DNA from 4 places in the Paenibacillus sp. FSL R7-0189 genome. Region 3 is predicted to be linked to each of the others. Evidence: riboswitches for the same ligand, from Rfam matches in the RefSeq annotation. Region 3 holds a riboswitch; each other region holds the start of a gene.

Evidence for each region. Region 3 has a riboswitch for cyclic di-GMP ahead of MKY63_RS08005 (choice-of-anchor A family protein). Riboswitches for the same ligand answer to the same signal wherever they lie in the genome.
Region 1: another riboswitch for cyclic di-GMP. It lies ahead of MKY63_RS05680 (glycosyl hydrolase); the one in region 3 lies ahead of MKY63_RS08005 (choice-of-anchor A family protein).
Region 2: another riboswitch for cyclic di-GMP. It lies ahead of MKY63_RS07235 (transglutaminase-like domain-containing protein); the one in region 3 lies ahead of MKY63_RS08005 (choice-of-anchor A family protein).
Region 4: another riboswitch for cyclic di-GMP. It lies ahead of MKY63_RS08550 (anti-repressor SinI family protein); the one in region 3 lies ahead of MKY63_RS08005 (choice-of-anchor A family protein).

The regions. Positions count from the first base shown of each region.
Region 1 is NZ_CP150223.1:1,307,084-1,311,524, reverse strand. It holds gene MKY63_RS05690 (UDP-glucose/GDP-mannose dehydrogenase family protein) at 1-16, shown strand, start outside; gene MKY63_RS05685 (sugar phosphate nucleotidyltransferase) at 646-2,019, shown strand; cyclic di-GMP riboswitch class I at 2,156-2,235, shown strand; gene MKY63_RS05680 (glycosyl hydrolase) at 2,248-3,798, shown strand; gene MKY63_RS05675 (glycosyl hydrolase) at 3,950-4,441, shown strand, end outside.
Region 2 is NZ_CP150223.1:1,686,006-1,690,446, reverse strand. It holds gene MKY63_RS07245 (GtrA family protein) at 1-359, shown strand, start outside; gene MKY63_RS07240 (class D sortase) at 462-1,121, shown strand; cyclic di-GMP riboswitch class I at 1,241-1,323, shown strand; cyclic di-GMP riboswitch class I at 1,398-1,478, shown strand; gene MKY63_RS07235 (transglutaminase-like domain-containing protein) at 1,492-2,301, shown strand; rRNA gene MKY63_RS07230 (16S ribosomal RNA) at 2,668-4,225, shown strand.
Region 3 is NZ_CP150223.1:1,866,429-1,870,869, reverse strand. It holds gene MKY63_RS08015 (ASCH domain-containing protein) at 174-587, shown strand; gene MKY63_RS08010 (hypothetical protein) at 784-1,176, opposite strand; cyclic di-GMP riboswitch class I at 1,674-1,764, shown strand; gene MKY63_RS08005 (choice-of-anchor A family protein) at 1,873-3,372, shown strand; gene MKY63_RS08000 (LPXTG cell wall anchor domain-containing protein) at 3,699-4,061, shown strand; gene MKY63_RS07995 (alpha/beta hydrolase) at 4,209-4,441, shown strand, end outside.
Region 4 is NZ_CP150223.1:1,986,947-1,991,387, forward strand. It holds gene MKY63_RS08530 (hypothetical protein) at 1-833, shown strand, start outside; gene MKY63_RS08535 (signal peptidase I) at 835-1,425, shown strand; gene MKY63_RS08540 (TasA family protein) at 1,516-2,124, shown strand; gene MKY63_RS08545 (helix-turn-helix domain-containing protein) at 2,294-2,623, shown strand; gene MKY63_RS08550 (anti-repressor SinI family protein) at 2,731-2,886, opposite strand; cyclic di-GMP riboswitch class I at 2,914-2,998, opposite strand; gene MKY63_RS08555 (2-oxoglutarate dehydrogenase E1 component) at 3,469-4,441, shown strand, end outside.

The sequences.
Region 1 (4,441 bases), 560 kb from region 3:
GGCTGGAGCGGTTTAATCTAAGTTATATGGATTGAACTTGTGATTTTTCTATTTAGGGATGAGCCGTGACTCCAGAGAATGTTTGGAATTCCAGCCGCTGTTGTCTGCAGATTTCCTGATTTTAACCGCTGATAGCGGTAGAAATCCGCAGACAAAGGCGGACGCTATCGCTCCTCCAGTTCCAAAATTCTCTTCCGCCACTCCATTCCCTTAATCTTAAGTTTCTAAGCAATTTATAAAGTTAGGTACTCTGATTATATACCGCAGTAGCATTTGTAGTTGTCATTGTCATTGTCTCTGTGGTGGCAACTAGTCTTGTTCTTGTAGTTGCAGTTGTTCTTGCAGTTGCAGCTGCCTCCCCCGGAGCAGAAGCAAATCTTTAGAAAAACGTGCTCGCTTCCGGCTGGTACAGCCCGGTGCGCATGGATCATTGTTAAAAAGTAGTTGGTTAGGTTAAGAACGGAAAGGGAATTTGGAACTGTAGAAACGGAGTGTTCGCCTTTATCCTCGGATTTCTACCGCGAGAGACGGTCCAATCAGGAAATCTGAGGATAACAGCGATCGGAAGTCCAAAATCCCTTGGAGTGGATTCTACCTAACAAAGACATAGCTTTTAATACATTCCATTCAAGGAGGGTTCATTCTATGAAAATGGTACTTCTATCAGGCGGTTCAGGTAAACGGTTATGGCCGTTGTCCAACGACTCACGTTCAAAGCAATTTCTAAAGGTACTTGAAAGCCCTCAAGGTGAACCAGAATCCATGGTACAACGTGTCTGGAGACAGCTGGAGGAAGCAGGGATGGCAGAATCATCTTATCTGGCCACCGGCCGTGGCCAAGTAGAAATGATACAAAGCCAACTGGGAAGTCATGTGCCGATTATCGTTGAACCGGAGCGTCGGGATACTTTTCCGGCTATCGCCTTAACAGCTACCTATCTTTATTCAGTGGCAGGTGTTTCTCCAGCGGAGACGGTAGCAATATTGCCTGTTGACCCTTATGTAGAAGCATCTTTTTTCGATACCATAGCTATGCTTGAGGGGACCATGCTGGAAAGTGGAGCAAATCTGGCTCTAATGGGTGTTGTTCCTGAACATGCCTCAGAGAAATACGGATATATTATTCCTACCACCGAAGAGGCGGGGGAAAATGGTTTTATGAAGGTGAGTCACTTTCAAGAGAAACCTGACCGCATACAAGCAGAACAGCTCATCGAGCAAAATGCCTTGTGGAATTGCGGAGTGTTTGCCTTCCGCTTAGGGTACTTGTTAGATATTTTGCAGCGTAAAGGGTTGCCTTTAGGATATGAAGAATTGCAGAAGCAGTATAAGCTATTGTCTTCCATCAGTTTTGATTATGAAGTGGTGGAGAAAGAAGAACATATTGTGGTGCAGCCGTATGATGGATTCTGGAAGGATCTTGGAACGTGGAATACGCTGACAGAGGAAATGAGCAGCAAGCATGTAGGAAAAGGTTTTGTGACGGCGGATTCTGAGGGGACTTGCTTGATTAATGAGCTGGACATTCCGATTACGGTAATTGGTGCGAAGGATCTGATCATTGCGGCTAGCCCGGATGGGATTCTAGTTACCCATAAAGCTGAGAGCCCACGGATTAAAGAAGTGCTGAAGACCTTTGAACAAAGACCGATGTACGAGGAACGCCGTTGGGGTCATTACAAAGTTATTGATTATGTGAAATATGATGAAGGCAATGAAGTGCTGACCAAACGGATTTTTATATCCGAGGGGAATAATATCAGCTATCAATTACATCGCAAGCGTAGTGAAATTTGGACAATCGTCAGCGGCGAAGCAAGTATTGTGCTGAATGAGAAAAAACATAATGTGAAGGCTGGGGACGTGGTACGTATACCGGAAGGAACGAAGCACGCGATCCTTGCTTTGACGGATGTTGAGTTTATAGAGGTACAGACGGGGTCTGAATTAGTAGAAGAAGATAACATACGTATTACTTTAGACTGGAATGATATAGAACTACAACAATTCATTTCATAGGTCTAACCTATCTATTTAACCAATTCAAAATTTCTTGAAACAGGTAAATTGACTCAATTATCAAAAAAAGTCATAAAAACACTAAATATATCATTAATTGTCGTCGATACTTACGGTAAGAGAGATTATTTCTCTTAAATTGAAAAGGCAAACCTATCGAAAGGTAGGGACGCAAAGCTATAGGGCCTTCGAAAGAGTGGCAGCCTGGCTACCGAAAGGGAGATTATTTTGAAAGCTTACCGTACGTATCGATTGTTTGGTGCATTTCTGTCACTCGTCCTGTTTCTGACTGCACTTCCGCTTGCTGTTGGAATTTCGCCGTCTGTTGTCATAGCTGCTTCAAATTCTGGAACGCCAGTTACCCCAGGTGCCTCACCTGAAGCCGTAAAGCTGCTTAACTATTTTTACTCGATCTCAGGAAAAGGTATTATTGCCGGTCAACATGACTATTTAGAAAGTCCAGATGAAATTAACAATATGCTGAAGGGAACCAGCGGACAATATGCGGCTCTTCACGGTTATGAAATGGGTGCGATCAGTGGTCAGTCCGAAGCAACGATGGCTTGGCAACGTCAAAATGTGGTGAACAGCGCCATCAACTGGAATAAAGCGGGCGGGATCGTAGCTATGACTTTTCATGCTAACCTGCCGGGCACCTCTTATGACTGGGATAATGTGAAAAAAACACTTAGCCAGAGTGAGTTCGATAGTTACGTTACACCGGGTACCAAGCAATATAACAATCTGATCGCTGAGCTTGATAAGGTGGCCGTCTCTTTAAAAAGCTTGCGCGATGCCAACGTTCCGGTGCTTTGGAGACCCTATCATGAAATGAACGGGAACTGGTTCTGGTGGGGGAAGAAAAATAACTTTTCTAAACTATGGAATATTATGTATGACCGTTTTGTTAACGTTCATAAATTAAATAATTTGTTATGGGTATGGAGTCCGAATGCTCCCAATGTTTGGTCAGATCCTTATGCGCTAACTTATCCAGGTGCTGATAAAGTAGATATTCTGGCAGCAGATATATACGAAAATGATTACCAGCAAAAATACTATGACAGCTTATTGAGTCTAGCCGCAGGCAAACCGATTGCGATCGGGGAAAATGGTGAAATGCCTAATCTGGAGAAGCTTCAGCAATCGCAAAGTAAATGGACGTATATGATGAGCTGGGGAAAAATGCTTTACGAGAATAACAGTGCAGAAACAATTAAAACATTTATGAATAGCAACTATACCCTGACCAGAGATAAATTAAATACTGGTCTGGCACCGACACCTAGCGCCGCACCAGCGCCGGCACCTTCTGAAGAAGAGGGGGAGGCAGCAATTCCTCTCGCGAAGGGGCTTGCAGGAGAGTATTACAACAACATGCAATTGTCGGGAGCAGCAACTCTTAACAGAACTGATGCAATAATCGATTTCAATTGGCGGCAAGGCTCCCCGGATGCCGCCCTCGGGATTGATCGGTTCTCCATACGTTGGAGCGGTAAAATTAAGCCATTATATAATGAGCAATATACATTTTACACTACCTCAGATGATGGTATCCGTGTCTGGGTGAATGGGGAATCCGTGATTGATAGTTGGACTAAGCAAAGTGGTACTGAGCGTAAGGGCACTATAACGCTGAAGGCTGGCCAGCTATATGATATCAAGGTGGAGTATTACGAGAATGAAGGCGATGCGAGAGTCCGCTTGATGTGGGAAAGTGCTAGTCAAGCTAAAGAGACAGTTCCAGCAAGTGCACTTTTTCTTCCGGATGTCTCCTGATTGATGAAAATTAAAGGTCGATCCTTAGTGGCTCTGCGTTATTGCAGAGCTACTAAGCTATAGTCCTCATTAGGTCAGAAGACGATTGTCCGATAACAGGTATGTTTTTAACACCTGTGGAGGCAGTACAGCTACCGAAAGGAGGATTTATTTGCGTAAATATTATAAGAAAAACAGATTGTTGTTTACTATGTTACCGGTCTTTATTATTTTTTCCTTGCTGCCTTGGGGAGAGGTTAAAAGTCTTCCGAAGGCTATGAGTGTTTCTTCCTCCCTACCTCCGGCTATACCAAGTAATCCTTCGGCTTCTGAAGAAGCCAAGCAACTGCTAAGTAATTTGGTAAATCTACGTGGCAAAGGGATCTTGTCCGGCCAGCATGATTATCTAGAAAGTCCAGATGAACTGGTTCATAAGCTGAAGAATACTTCGGGACAAAATGCTGTTCTACATGGTTATGAATTAGGGGCGATTAATAATCAATCCGAAGAGACGATCGCAGAACAGCGGCAAGCTGTTATAGACAGTGCAATTGAATGGCATCAAGAGGGTGGCATTGTAGCGATGACCTTCCATCAGAGCTTACCGGGAACCTCTCCAGAGTGGTCCAATGTAAACAGAAGTCTCAGTCAAGAGAAATTTAAT
Region 2 (4,441 bases), 180 kb from region 3:
TTAATGCCGTAGGTTTACTCAATACGCTGATTGATTTTGTGATTTTTACATTGTTGAATTCACTAGGGATGGTATACGCATTGGCGCAGGTGATCTCCTATAGTGCAGGTACGGCGAATAGCTTTATTTTGAATAAAAAAGTAACCTTTCGTGATCGCAACCGGGGGAATAAAGAAGGCTTCGACCGCGTGCAGCTGGTCAAGTTTATCGTGCTGAATCTGGTAGTGCTCGGAATATCACTGCTGCTAATGCATCTGTTGACAGACAGACTAGGTATTCAAGTCTTGATCTCCAAGGTGCTGGTTACCTTTATCACGGTGATCATCAATTTCTTTGGAAGTCGTAAATGGGTATTTTAAACATTAATTTCAGGCAGAAGGAGTTGCTATGCTTAAAGGCAAGTAGCTGTTTCTGCTTGATTTGTATATAACCATAGAAACAATATACGGAGGTGAATAACATTGCGTAAATTCTCCTATCTACTCATACTGGCTGGGATACTTATCATGTTATATCCGACAGCTAACGAATGGTACAACGACAGGCAGCAGGAGAAGTTATTAGAAACGGCTGAACTAAGCACTGCCGATAGTACTCCCCAGCCAGATTTGAAGAGCAGGTATGCTGAAGTTACTCAGCTGTTAGCAGAGGAATCGGTTCTGGATGCTCAGGCACAGCCCCAACCCCAAGAGACAGAAAAGCCTGAACCGGAGATTGAGGTCGGTGGCAAAGTAATCGCACTAATTGAAATCGGTAAGATTGATTTGAAGCTGCCTGTATTAGAAGGGGCTACAAAAGCTAATATGAAACATGCTGCAGCCCATATGAAAGAAACGGCACCCCTTGGAGAGATCGGAAATGCTGCAATCGCGGCGCATCGGGCTAGAACTACGGGTCGTTTGTTTAACAGATTGAATGAGGTTGTTGTGGGGGATGTTATCACGGTAAAGACTAGTGATCAGGTGTTTAACTATGAGGTATACGATATTTCTGTTGTAGATCCGAGTGATGTCTCCGTTCTTGACGGGAATGACAAGGATAAGATTCTTACTCTGATTACATGTGATCCGCTAGTGAATCCAACGCATCGGCTGATTGTTCATGCTAAATTAACAAAATGAGAATAGTGAATGACAAGAAAACACAAATACCGGGAGATATTTATAAAATAATGGGTAATCTAGTAAATTAGGTCTTGTTCACAACTATAAATATGATAGTATTATACTATAAAAGCTAAACACGATAACGGCAAACCTTCCGAAAGGTAGGGACGCAAAGCTAAAGGGCCTTTTCCCGAAAGGATGGCAGCCAGCTACCGAATGAAGAGGCTTTTTTTGTTTGTTTCAAATGGATTCTATCAATTATATCTAGTAAAGCTAGAACAGATAGAGCTTATACGATAACGGCAAACCTATCGAAAGGTAGGGACGCAAAGCTAAAGGGCCTTCCCGAAAGGATGGCAGCCAGCTACCGAAAGGAGTTTTATCCGTGAAAAAGGTTTATTTTATGCTGGTGGCGTTGTTCGTCCTCATGACTTCAGTTCCGGTAAGTTCAGCTCAAGCTGCAAGTGCAGATGCAAGCTGGTTGATTACATCCAAAGTGGCTCAAGGTGTTATTGGTATTAACTATGATATTCCGAAAGATAAAAGAATCAAACTCATGATCACCAAAGATAACAGCAGCTATACCTATAACCTGTATGCTTCTGGACAAGCTGAGGACTTCCCTTTGCAACAAGGAAATGGGACTTATAAGGTTTCTGTTCTGGAGAACACAACTGGTAATAAATACAAAGCGTTATATTCCGAAGTAGTAGACGTAACCATGAGTGACTCGAATTCCGTATATTTGGGCTCCGTACAGAATGTGAAATGGAGTTCTTCTGATAAAGCGATTGTCAAAGCTAAACAATTAGTACAAGGCAAAACAACAGACGAAGAGAAAGTTAAAGCGATCTATAACTATGTAGTTGCGAATGTACAATATGACTACTCTCTTGCTAATAGTGTAACTACTGATTATATTCCAAGCATCGATAAGACATTGACTACTAAAAAAGGGATTTGCTATGATTACGCTTCTCTTTTTGCCGCAATGCTGCGGAGTGTAGATGTTCCTGCTAAGTTGGTAATGGGGAATACAAGCTACGTTACGCAATATCATGCCTGGAACGAAGTATTGCTTAATGGGAAGTGGGTTACCATTGATACTACAGTGGATGCAGGACTTGCAAAGAGTGATAAGAAAACCGATTTAATTAAAGCCTCAAGCAAATATACTGCGGCAAAATACTATTAAATTCGCCGCTAGAAACATAACTCTATTAAATAAACAACTAGCTTAATTATTAAGCTAGTTGTTTATTTTTATATTAGGGGTTGCTTTTCTATTAATAGTTGGGGTATTATAGGTAAGCGTTGTTAGACAGCGTACAGGCGATACAGACGAGGCTGATAAAAAGCTTCGAAAAATAAAGCTTGCATTTCTGAAAACAACATGATATATTATAAGAGTTGCTGCTGAGACATTAAACGGCGCCAACGAGAACTTGATCTTTGAAAACTGAACAACGAGTGAGTAGGAAATCACGTAAGTGAAATCCAAATTAGAGAATTAATTTTCTCGTCAGATGTTTCAAAATGAGCATATCGCTCTTTTCAATACTAATTGGAGAGTTTGATCCTGGCTCAGGACGAACGCTGGCGGCGTGCCTAATACATGCAAGTCGAGCGGAGTTACTTTGAAAGCTTGCTTTCAAAGTAACTTAGCGGCGGACGGGTGAGTAACACGTAGGCAACCTGCCCTTCAGACTGGGATAACTACCGGAAACGGTAGCTAATACCGGATAATTTCTTTTTTCTCCTGAGAGAAGAATGAAAGACGGAGCAATCTGTCACTGAGGGATGGGCCTGCGGCGCATTAGCTAGTTGGTGGGGTAACGGCCCACCAAGGCGACGATGCGTAGCCGACCTGAGAGGGTGAACGGCCACACTGGGACTGAGACACGGCCCAGACTCCTACGGGAGGCAGCAGTAGGGAATCTTCCGCAATGGGCGAAAGCCTGACGGAGCAACGCCGCGTGAGTGATGAAGGTTTTCGGATCGTAAAGCTCTGTTGCCAGGGAAGAACGTCCGGTAGAGTAACTGCTACCGGAGTGACGGTACCTGAGAAGAAAGCCCCGGCTAACTACGTGCCAGCAGCCGCGGTAATACGTAGGGGGCAAGCGTTGTCCGGAATTATTGGGCGTAAAGCGCGCGCAGGCGGCTATTTAAGTCTGGTGTTTAAACCTTGGGCTCAACCTGAGGTCGCACTGGAAACTGGGTGGCTTGAGTACAGAAGAGGAAAGTGGAATTCCACGTGTAGCGGTGAAATGCGTAGATATGTGGAGGAACACCAGTGGCGAAGGCGACTTTCTGGGCTGTAACTGACGCTGAGGCGCGAAAGCGTGGGGAGCAAACAGGATTAGATACCCTGGTAGTCCACGCCGTAAACGATGAGTGCTAGGTGTTAGGGGTTTCGATACCCTTGGTGCCGAAGTTAACACAGTAAGCACTCCGCCTGGGGAGTACGGTCGCAAGACTGAAACTCAAAGGAATTGACGGGGACCCGCACAAGCAGTGGAGTATGTGGTTTAATTCGAAGCAACGCGAAGAACCTTACCAGGTCTTGACATCCCTCTGAATCCACTAGAGATAGTGGCGGCCTTCGGGACAGAGGAGACAGGTGGTGCATGGTTGTCGTCAGCTCGTGTCGTGAGATGTTGGGTTAAGTCCCGCAACGAGCGCAACCCTTAACTTTAGTTGCCAGCAGGTAATGCTGGGCACTCTAGAGTGACTGCCGGTGACAAACCGGAGGAAGGTGGGGATGACGTCAAATCATCATGCCCCTTATGACCTGGGCTACACACGTACTACAATGGCCGGTACAACGGGAAGCGAAGCCGCGAGGTGGAGCCAATCCCATCAAAGCCGGTCTCAGTTCGGATTGCAGGCTGCAACTCGCCTGCATGAAGTCGGAATTGCTAGTAATCGCGGATCAGCATGCCGCGGTGAATACGTTCCCGGGTCTTGTACACACCGCCCGTCACACCACGAGAGTTTACAACACCCGAAGTCGGTGGGGTAACCCGCAAGGGAGCCAGCCGCCGAAGGTGGGGTAGATGATTGGGGTGAAGTCGTAACAAGGTAGCCGTATCGGAAGGTGCGGCTGGATCACCTCCTTTCTATGGAGAATCGTTCTCTGCAATGAGAACATTCAAATCGGAAGTTTAACTTCCAAAACTCAGGTTTAGGCCTGTTACTCACTCGTTGCTCAGTTTTGAGAGTTTAAGCTCTCAGTAAGACTTGATCCTTGAAAACTGGATACCGAAACGAATTTGCGTTTTAGAACATCTTTTAGCAACTTGTGTAAACAAGTAAATGTTATTAGTGAGATTTTT
Region 3 (4,441 bases):
TATATAATAAAAATGAATGTTCTTATTTTTAGAGGCGATCAATCATGGAAATGAGTATCGACCAAACGGTTGGGATTATTTATCAAGTCTAGGAGAGCAAGATTACACAACGCGAGATCGAGATCCGTGACATCCGTGACAAACGTCCAACATAAACAAAGGGGATAGATATCATGCGGTGTATAACAATACGGCAGCCTTGGGCGACCTTAATTGCTCTTGGTGAAAAAGAGTTTGAAACTCGTTCATGGAGAACAGCCTACCGCGGCGAGTTAGGCATTCATGCCGGAATGAGGATTGACAAAAAGATTTGTGAACAGGAACCGTACAAATCAGTATTGGCGAAACATGGCTATACAGCAAATAATTTGCCGACAGGAGCTATTATTGCTACAGGTCAGCTCGCGGGATGTTATGTGGTTACTCCAGAGGTGGATTTAAGGGAATGGATCAATGGGAACGAATATGATTTTGGCGACTATAGCGAAGGACGGTTTGCCTGGAAGCTTGAAGGGGTTCATCCATTAAGCCATCCAATTCCAGCTAAAGGTCGGCTAAGCTTGTGGGAGCACTCTAATCACTTCTGAACAGCGAATGATATTTTTAATGTAATTTTTATGTGCCTATCAGCTTTTTTTCAGGTTCGAGGTATATATTGAAGACACCAAACACCCCCCAGTGTTTTGTGGTATATCTCTCTCAGGTCTTGCCAACTCCCATGGTAAGGCCTATTTTTTTGTTCGCTAATTGATGGGGGGAGAGTAGAGCGGCTTCTATACAGCTTTATTTAATTTGAAACTGTTCTTCGTAACTCTTAAAAGAGGAAATATCCAGCCCTAGGTATCTGCGCATATGGATGGCAGCCTGAGCCGCAACAATGTCATTCAACAGCAGCATTCGTTCGTGATAGCCACGACATATATACTTGGCTTCAATTCCCGTATTAAGTCTGTTTTGCTCATACACCTTGATTCCCCGTCTTCTCATTTCTGCACGAACATCCCTTAGATCTGTTGTAGCTACTGCAGCAGCTGTTCCAAGCACCTCCAGATAAGGGGCGGGTGTTCGTAAGTGTGTAGATAAAATGGCGGAGTCCCGTTCGAAAGCTGATAAAATCATCGGAAGCAATAAATAAGATTTCACCAGCATGTTGTCCCTGCTTTCTGCTCTATGCATGAATCTCATCACCTCTAATAGGAACGTATATTCGTATTCTACCCCGATATTCCAAAAATAATCAATGGTATTTCTAAACAGCTTATCCAATGTGATTAAATTCATAACTAAATAACGAAGAATAAATTATATTAAAATTGTAATAATAAAAAATTAATGTATCGGACGTACATAAAGGAGAATTATGATGGAAAAAGAGGGCAGCCTCCAGCGTGGATTGTTTTTTGGTTTAATTCTGAGTGTTCCCTTATGGATATCCATATTGGGCTATATACAGTTACTTTAAAATTTAATGAAAAACCTTATGCGAAGCGCCTTTAGGCGCTTTTTTTTGTATGGTAATAATGAGCGGAATCATCGAAAGGAATTGATTGACAATTGTGGGTGTCGGGCGCTAAACTGTTATTAATTCAAAAAGTATTAAAAGTCATAGACGGTTATTGGAGAGAATGCTTCGGCTACCAGTTCTGGACTTGCAGTGTAATACATATATATAGTCATGATAATAGCAAACCGTCTGAAAGGGCGGGACGCAAAGTCCAGGAGTCTAAAGTGTCTTAAAGGCACAATGACCGTCCGACTGCCATGAGAAGGGAATTCCACTTCTTTTTGGCGGTCTTTTTTGTTGTTAGGTCCTTTAGAGTTTCTGGTAATTATTCTGATTAATATAAATCATAGTTTTAGGAGGTGTGCCATTTGAAAAGAAGAATAAGACCGTTACTCTCGCTTGTATTAGCTGGGATTTTGACGGTAGGTAGTGGGCTTTCCTCATTAGGAGCTGGAGTTGCTGGAGCTAGTAGTTCTTCTACATTGGGAATTGCAGGGGTCTACAACGTGTTTATTCTAGGGGATATAACAACGGTTTCGGATACGGAAGGAAGGTTTGCTGCTGGAGGTAACGTTAACTTAACCAACTATAGTGTTGGAGATAGGTTGACCGCTGCTGAGGTTTCCTTGACTGACACACTTGTTGTTGGAGGGAATCTTACTTTCAACGGAGGTACTGTTTATGGGAATATCGTGCACGGGGGAGATTTTTCAGGGAATGTAACGCTCCTCAAGGGAGGTACAAAAAGACAGGGGAGTACGATTGACTTTTCAGCCGTAGGTCAGTCTTTGAAGGACAAATCAGCAGAACTTGCAGCATTGCCGGCGAATGGAACAACAGTGTACCAATATGGCAGTCTTACCCTGACAGGTACAGATCCTGCGGTCAATGTTTTTAATGTTCCAGGAGATAACGTCTCTAATACCTACGGAATTACAATAAATGTTCCTTCAGGATCTACAGCAATTATTAATATTGATGGTTCTAACGTAAAAATGAAAAACTTCGGATTTCTACCTAATAACGTGTTGAACAGCAAGAAAATTTTGCTTAACTTTAGCCAAGCTGCGTATATTGATATGGCAGGCATAGGTGTAATGGGAAGCATACTTGCCCCCTATGCTCATGTTGATTTTATTAATGGTCAGATTAACGGTACTTTAGTGGCGGCTTCACTCAAAGGGACTGGTGGTGGTGAATTTCACCACTATCCATACGATGGTGATGAACCTGGACCAACGCCGACACCAACGCCAACAGTGACACCAACGCCAACGCCAACAGTGACACCAACGCCAACGCCGACAGTGACACCAACGCCAACGCCGACAGTGACACCAACGCCAACGCCGACAGTGACACCAACGCCAACGCCGACAGTGACACCAACGCCAACGCCAACAGTGACACCAACGCCAACGCCAACAGTGACACCAACGCCAACGCCGACAGTGACACCAACGCCAACGCCAACAGTGACGCCAACACCAACACCATGTCCGACACCGACGCCAACGCCTACGTCAACACCAACAGTGACGCCGACACCGACGCCAACAGTGACACCAACACCGACACCGACAGTGACACCAACACCAACACCGACACCGACAGTGACGCCAACACCAACGCCGACGCCAACAGTGACACCAACGCCAACGCCGACAGTGACACCAACGCCTACGCCAACAGTGACGCCGACACCAACACCAACGCCGACGCCGACGCCAACACCAACGCCAACAGTGACACCAACGCCAACAGTGACACCAACGCCGACGCTAACGCCAACAGTGACACCAACGCCGACGCCAACAGTGACGCCGACACCAACGCCAACGCCAGAAGCAACACCGACACCACGGTAACACCAGAAGCAACACCGACACCGACGGTAACGCCTGAAGCAACACCGACACCGACGGTAACGCCAGAGGTAACACCGACACCGACGGTAACGCCTGAAGCAACACCGACACCGACAGTAACACCAGAAGCAACACCGACACCGACGGTAACGCCAGAAGCAACACCGACACCGACGGTAACGCCAGAGGTAACACCGACTCCAGAGGTAACGCCTGAAGCAACACCGACACCGACAGTAACACCAGAAGCAACACCGACACCGACGGTAACGCCAGAGGTAACACCAACTCCAGAGGTAACACCAACGTCGACACCAGAGACTTCGGTGTTCCCGACACCAACGCCATCATCCGTAATTGGCACTATAGTTCTTGCAGAAGATCCTGTGCCGCTTGGGCCTGTAGCTTCGCCGATACCAGCGCCAGTACCAACACCGTCGAATAGCACAGAAGTACTTGTTGATGATGATGAGATCCCATTAGGTCCGGTACCGGCAGTGACACCAACGCCAACACCAACACCTGATGAAATCATCGTAGTGGACGATACGATCCCATTAGGTAAGCCACCTGTGAAGGAATTGCCAAAAACGGGTGAATCAAGTCCTGCACCTTACTATGTAGCAGGTTTAGGTTTTGCACTTATCGGATTATTAATGAGAACCAAGTTCTCCAAAAAGAATAAATAATAAACGGTAGAGCAACATAGAGTCGCTTTCGGGGGGTGTCCCGATGGCGGCTCTATTTGTATGTCATGATTGCGATAGTTTGGTGCATTCTAAGTAGATGGTATACTCTTGTTGCAAAAGAAATGAAGAGGGGATGGCGAAGGCGAATTGATATGGTTCATTATTAGCGCTGTAATCATCATAGGGATTCTAATCTATGTGGGATTTTTCTTCTATGGTATTGCTATTAAACGAGCGCCAAAGGTATTTCTAAGTAATAATCCTAATCTGAAGGCTGATCCTCCGGTTGCCGGAGCTTCTTGGGGGGAGGGGAAGGATTGGGTCTCTCGCCAGAGCTTCGAGAATATTGAGATCGTATCTGCAGATGGACTTAAACTAAG
Region 4 (4,441 bases), 120 kb from region 3:
AAATTTGGAATCAAATCCACAATGAGCTAAGTGCAGCAGCAGCCTTACTCTTCCAGATAGGAGGATATATGACTTCTCTAGATTCAAACTGTCTAGAAATCAAGGATGAGCAATTTTTCAGAGATTTACAAAGCAGCCTGAATCAAAGCGGTGTGATCTCGGAATCCTTGAATGCTTCCTTAAATGGAGTTATTAGTTACCTAACCTCCATACACGATGTCGGTCTTCCATTCGCTTCGGTAGTTACCAGTGATGTTTATGGACAACTTGAATTACGCGAAGGAGAGTTCCCACAGCCACTGCCATTCCTGATTACCTTCACTCAACCAGATGGCGTGATCTCTAGCGACCTCACCTCCACTTATGAAGCTCTAAATACCGAATTGACTAACCTTAAAGAATCGGCAACCTCAGGTATCACTACCCTTCAAGATAAACTCCAAATGATCAGTCAGACTCGCGAGCAAAAACTAGAAGAGCTTGAAAAAGCTCGGCTAGAAGAAGAGCAAGCAAAGAAAGAAGAAGAAGCGAAGAAGGAAGAAGAACGTTTGGCTGAGGAGAAAAAGCAACAAGAAGCCGAGGATAAAGCGAAAGCTGAGGCAACCCCTCCAACGTCAGGTGAAGCTGCTCCGGAAGCCCCAAATAAAGAACAACCTGAAGCCCCAGCCACTGACCCGGTTAAGCCGGAAATTGGCGAAGAGCTCACAATTCCAAAAGATGTTCCTCAGCAAGAGGCTCCACAAGAGACGGCAAAGGCGGAAGACAGTACGACTACCCCGCCGGTAGCAACCCAAGCTCCTTCGGACCCTCAACCTGAGAAAGGTGGAGAATAAGATGCGAATTAAAAAAATTATCAATAATACCTTATCGAGCTTAATGCTTGTGATCTTTATTCTGCTGGTGGCAGCCGTAGTGTTATCCAAGGCCTCCGGTGGTGAACCTGCTTTCTTCGGATATGAGATCAAAACCGTACTCTCAGGATCGATGGAACCAGGAATTCAGACAGGCTCAATTGTCGCATTAAAACCCGGAGGGGATATGAATCGTTTCAAACCAGGCGATGTCATCACCTTTAGGAACGAAGATAATCTGCTCATTACTCACCGGATTGTAGAAGCGACCGTCAATAACGCTACTGGTGAAGCTGTTTATCGCACTAAAGGCGATAACAACGACGCACCCGACATGAACCCTACCAGTTCTGCGAATGTTGTAGCTCAGTATACCGGGGTCACTGTACCCTATGTCGGTTACGCTATGAATTTCGCGGTTTCCAAAGCTGGAAGTGTAGTCCTCATGATCGTGCCTGGCTTGATGCTTCTGCTCTATGCTCTGTATACCTCTTGGAAGGCTGTAGCTGCATTAGAAAAGAAAAATGCTGCCCTACTGCCAGCCTCACCGCCCCCAACAGAAACACAGCCCTAAGTTGATTGTCCACTTCCGCTTACGAACCGGAAGATACAATATATAAATTTTATAAAAAATTCAAACACAAATTTGAGGAGGAATTTTATTATGGGTATCAAGAAAACATTGGGTCTTGGCGTAGCATCTGCAGCACTGGGTTTATCATTAATCGGCGGAGGAACCTTCGCATACTTTAGCGACACTGCGCAAAGCACAGCTACATTCGCAGCGGGTACACTCGATCTGAACTCCGACCCTTCTGTCATCGTTAATATTCCTAACCTGAAACCAGGTGATACTGTAACTAAATCCTTCAAATTGAAAAACGATGGTTCGCTCGATATCGGATCTATCATTCTGAATACATCGACTCAAATCACGGATGCTAAAGGAGATAACTACCTGGATTTAGCCGAGTTCATTAAAGTTAAATTCCTTAGAAATAATGATAAAGGAGTACCTATCGTCTCTCCTGAAAATGTAGTTTATGAGACTACACTTGCTGCTTTAAAAAGTCAGCATCCGGATCTCGTAAAAAATACAGGTTGGGATCAACTCTTTACCGAAGCATCCGGTATTAAAGCCGGTACCAATGACAGCTTCTCCGTCCAATTCGAATTTGTGGAAAATAACCAAGATCAAAATATTTTCCAAGGCGATAGCTTAACACTGACTTGGGATTTCGTAGCTAAACAAGGTGCGAAAAAAGACTACTAAGATCAATAAAGTAATTTAATAAAATACTCGAAGAGCAGCAGATCCTGAATCCGGCCACGGATAAGCAGATTGCTGCTCTTCTCTTTACAATAAACTTTGTCCGATTTATTGATATTTGCTATACTAATAACAAAAATTACGGAGGGGCGTCAGCATAGTGCCACAGAATATGGGCCAACGTATCCAGCAGCTCCGCCTAGACAAGGGTTTCTCCCTATCTGAGCTTGCGGACAGAGCAGATGTGGCTAAGTCGTATCTTAGCAACGTGGAGAGAAACATCCAATCCAATCCATCCATCCAGTTTATCGAAAAGATCGCTGACGCGCTTCAGGTATCCATTCATGCCCTACTCTATGGAGAACCAAATGATGCAGAGGAATCACATTTAGATTCGGAATGGTTCCGATTGGTGCAGGAAGCTATGGACTCAGGCATTAGCAAACGCGAATTCAAAGAATTTCTGGACTATCAGAAATGGAAGCTCGATCAAAAGGATTAATACTTCCTACTAATCTGGTACGATCCTCTCTTCTACTAAATCATATCGAAAAAGGACACAGCGAAGAACCGCTGTGCCCTTTTTCGATATGTAACCCCTCTAATGTATTACTGCACGATCTGCACAGTTTTCTCATGAAAGAACTGGCGGATTTCATCTGCCTTAATGCCAGCCTTCTTAGCTGCTAATAATAAATGTACCCACTCTTGATCCAGATCAATAAACTGCTGTTCTCTGTTGCTACCCTGGTTGGACTTTTCCAAAAAATCTCCCCCTAAGATTTTACGTCCCCAGGCAATCCGGCTGTCATAGTATCTCTACCTTAGACCCGCGACTTTGTGCCCCTGCCTTTCGGCAAGTTTACCTTTTACTGGACCCTTTTCACGAAAGGATCTGCTTAAAAAACTATAAAATTACTATCTGCAATAACATTATACAAAAAGAAAGCGGAAAAGTGTGTCGATTCCTGGTTACTTTCTATTTTAAAAACGAAAAATAAAAGATTTTTTTTCAAAGATCTTGTCCGATTATCACGATACTCGTCCGTTACATAAAATAAATTGTACTAGCAAAATAAATATTTACTGACCTAATAGTTAAAAATAAGGATAATAGAATCATTTTAATAGGCCTTTAGAATGGGTAATGAGAAGAAACACCCTTCTTTTCATTAGAACAAGCTAACCTATACCATTTTGCGAACGTATTGGACGAAAGAATGAATTGATTACAGTGGCTGAAAGTAGCACAATAAGATGAGAAATGAAACCGCAATCATCACAGCTCCAGTAAGCGTTGACACAAAATGTCACGTATGGAGTTCATCCGTTAAGGAGGATGTATTCATGGCAGCCAAAGAGCCCTATAACGAATCCATTTGGAGTAAGTATTACGGACCCAATTTAGGCTACATTCAAGAAAGATATGAACAGTTTGTGAAAGATCCCTCCACCGTAGAAAATAATTATCGCGAGCTTTTTACAAATTCGGGACCCCCTCCCCTAACTCCGGATAGCGAACCGGCTCCTCAGCCGCGCATCTCGGGAGACACCGAATGGCTTAGAAAAGCAGTAAGAGCTTCCAAGCTAATCGCCAATATTCGTATATATGGCCATATGGCCGCTGAAATTGATCCGCTGGTACGCGATCAGAATCCCATGGCAAAATATCTTGAGCCTGAAACCTATGGGCTGACCCGCGAAGACCTGATTGCACTGCCTGCCACGCTTATATGGGAAAATGCGCCGAATGATGTGCATACCGGGTGGGATGCCGTGCAACGTATGCGTCAGGCATACACCAAGACTATCGCCTATGAATTCGGGCATGTGCATGAAGAAAAAGAACTGCAATGGCTAAATAGACAGGCAGAATCCACCAGCTCACCAGCACCCCTAAATAATACAGAACGCAAAGAGCTCCTGAACCGCCTGATTCAGGTAGAGCAATTTGAAACCTTCCTCCACAAGACTTTTGTAGGTCAGAAGCGTTTCAGTCTTGAAGGCAATGATGCTCTTGTGCCGATGTTAGACGAAATCGTACGCGCTGCTGCACATGACGGTGCAGAGCATATTTTGATGGGCATGGCGCATCGCGGTCGCCTCAACGTTCTTGCACATATTTTGGGCAAACCTTATGATATCATATTTTCAGAGTTTCATCATTCTCCGAACAAGGAGCTTTTCCCTTCCGAAGGCTCCACAGGCATTAACTATGGCTGGACAGGTGATGTGAAATACCATCTCGGTGCAGACCGTGCTGTCCGTGAAGGAGAAACCGTACGCACAAGAATAACACTAGCGAATAACCCAAGTCACT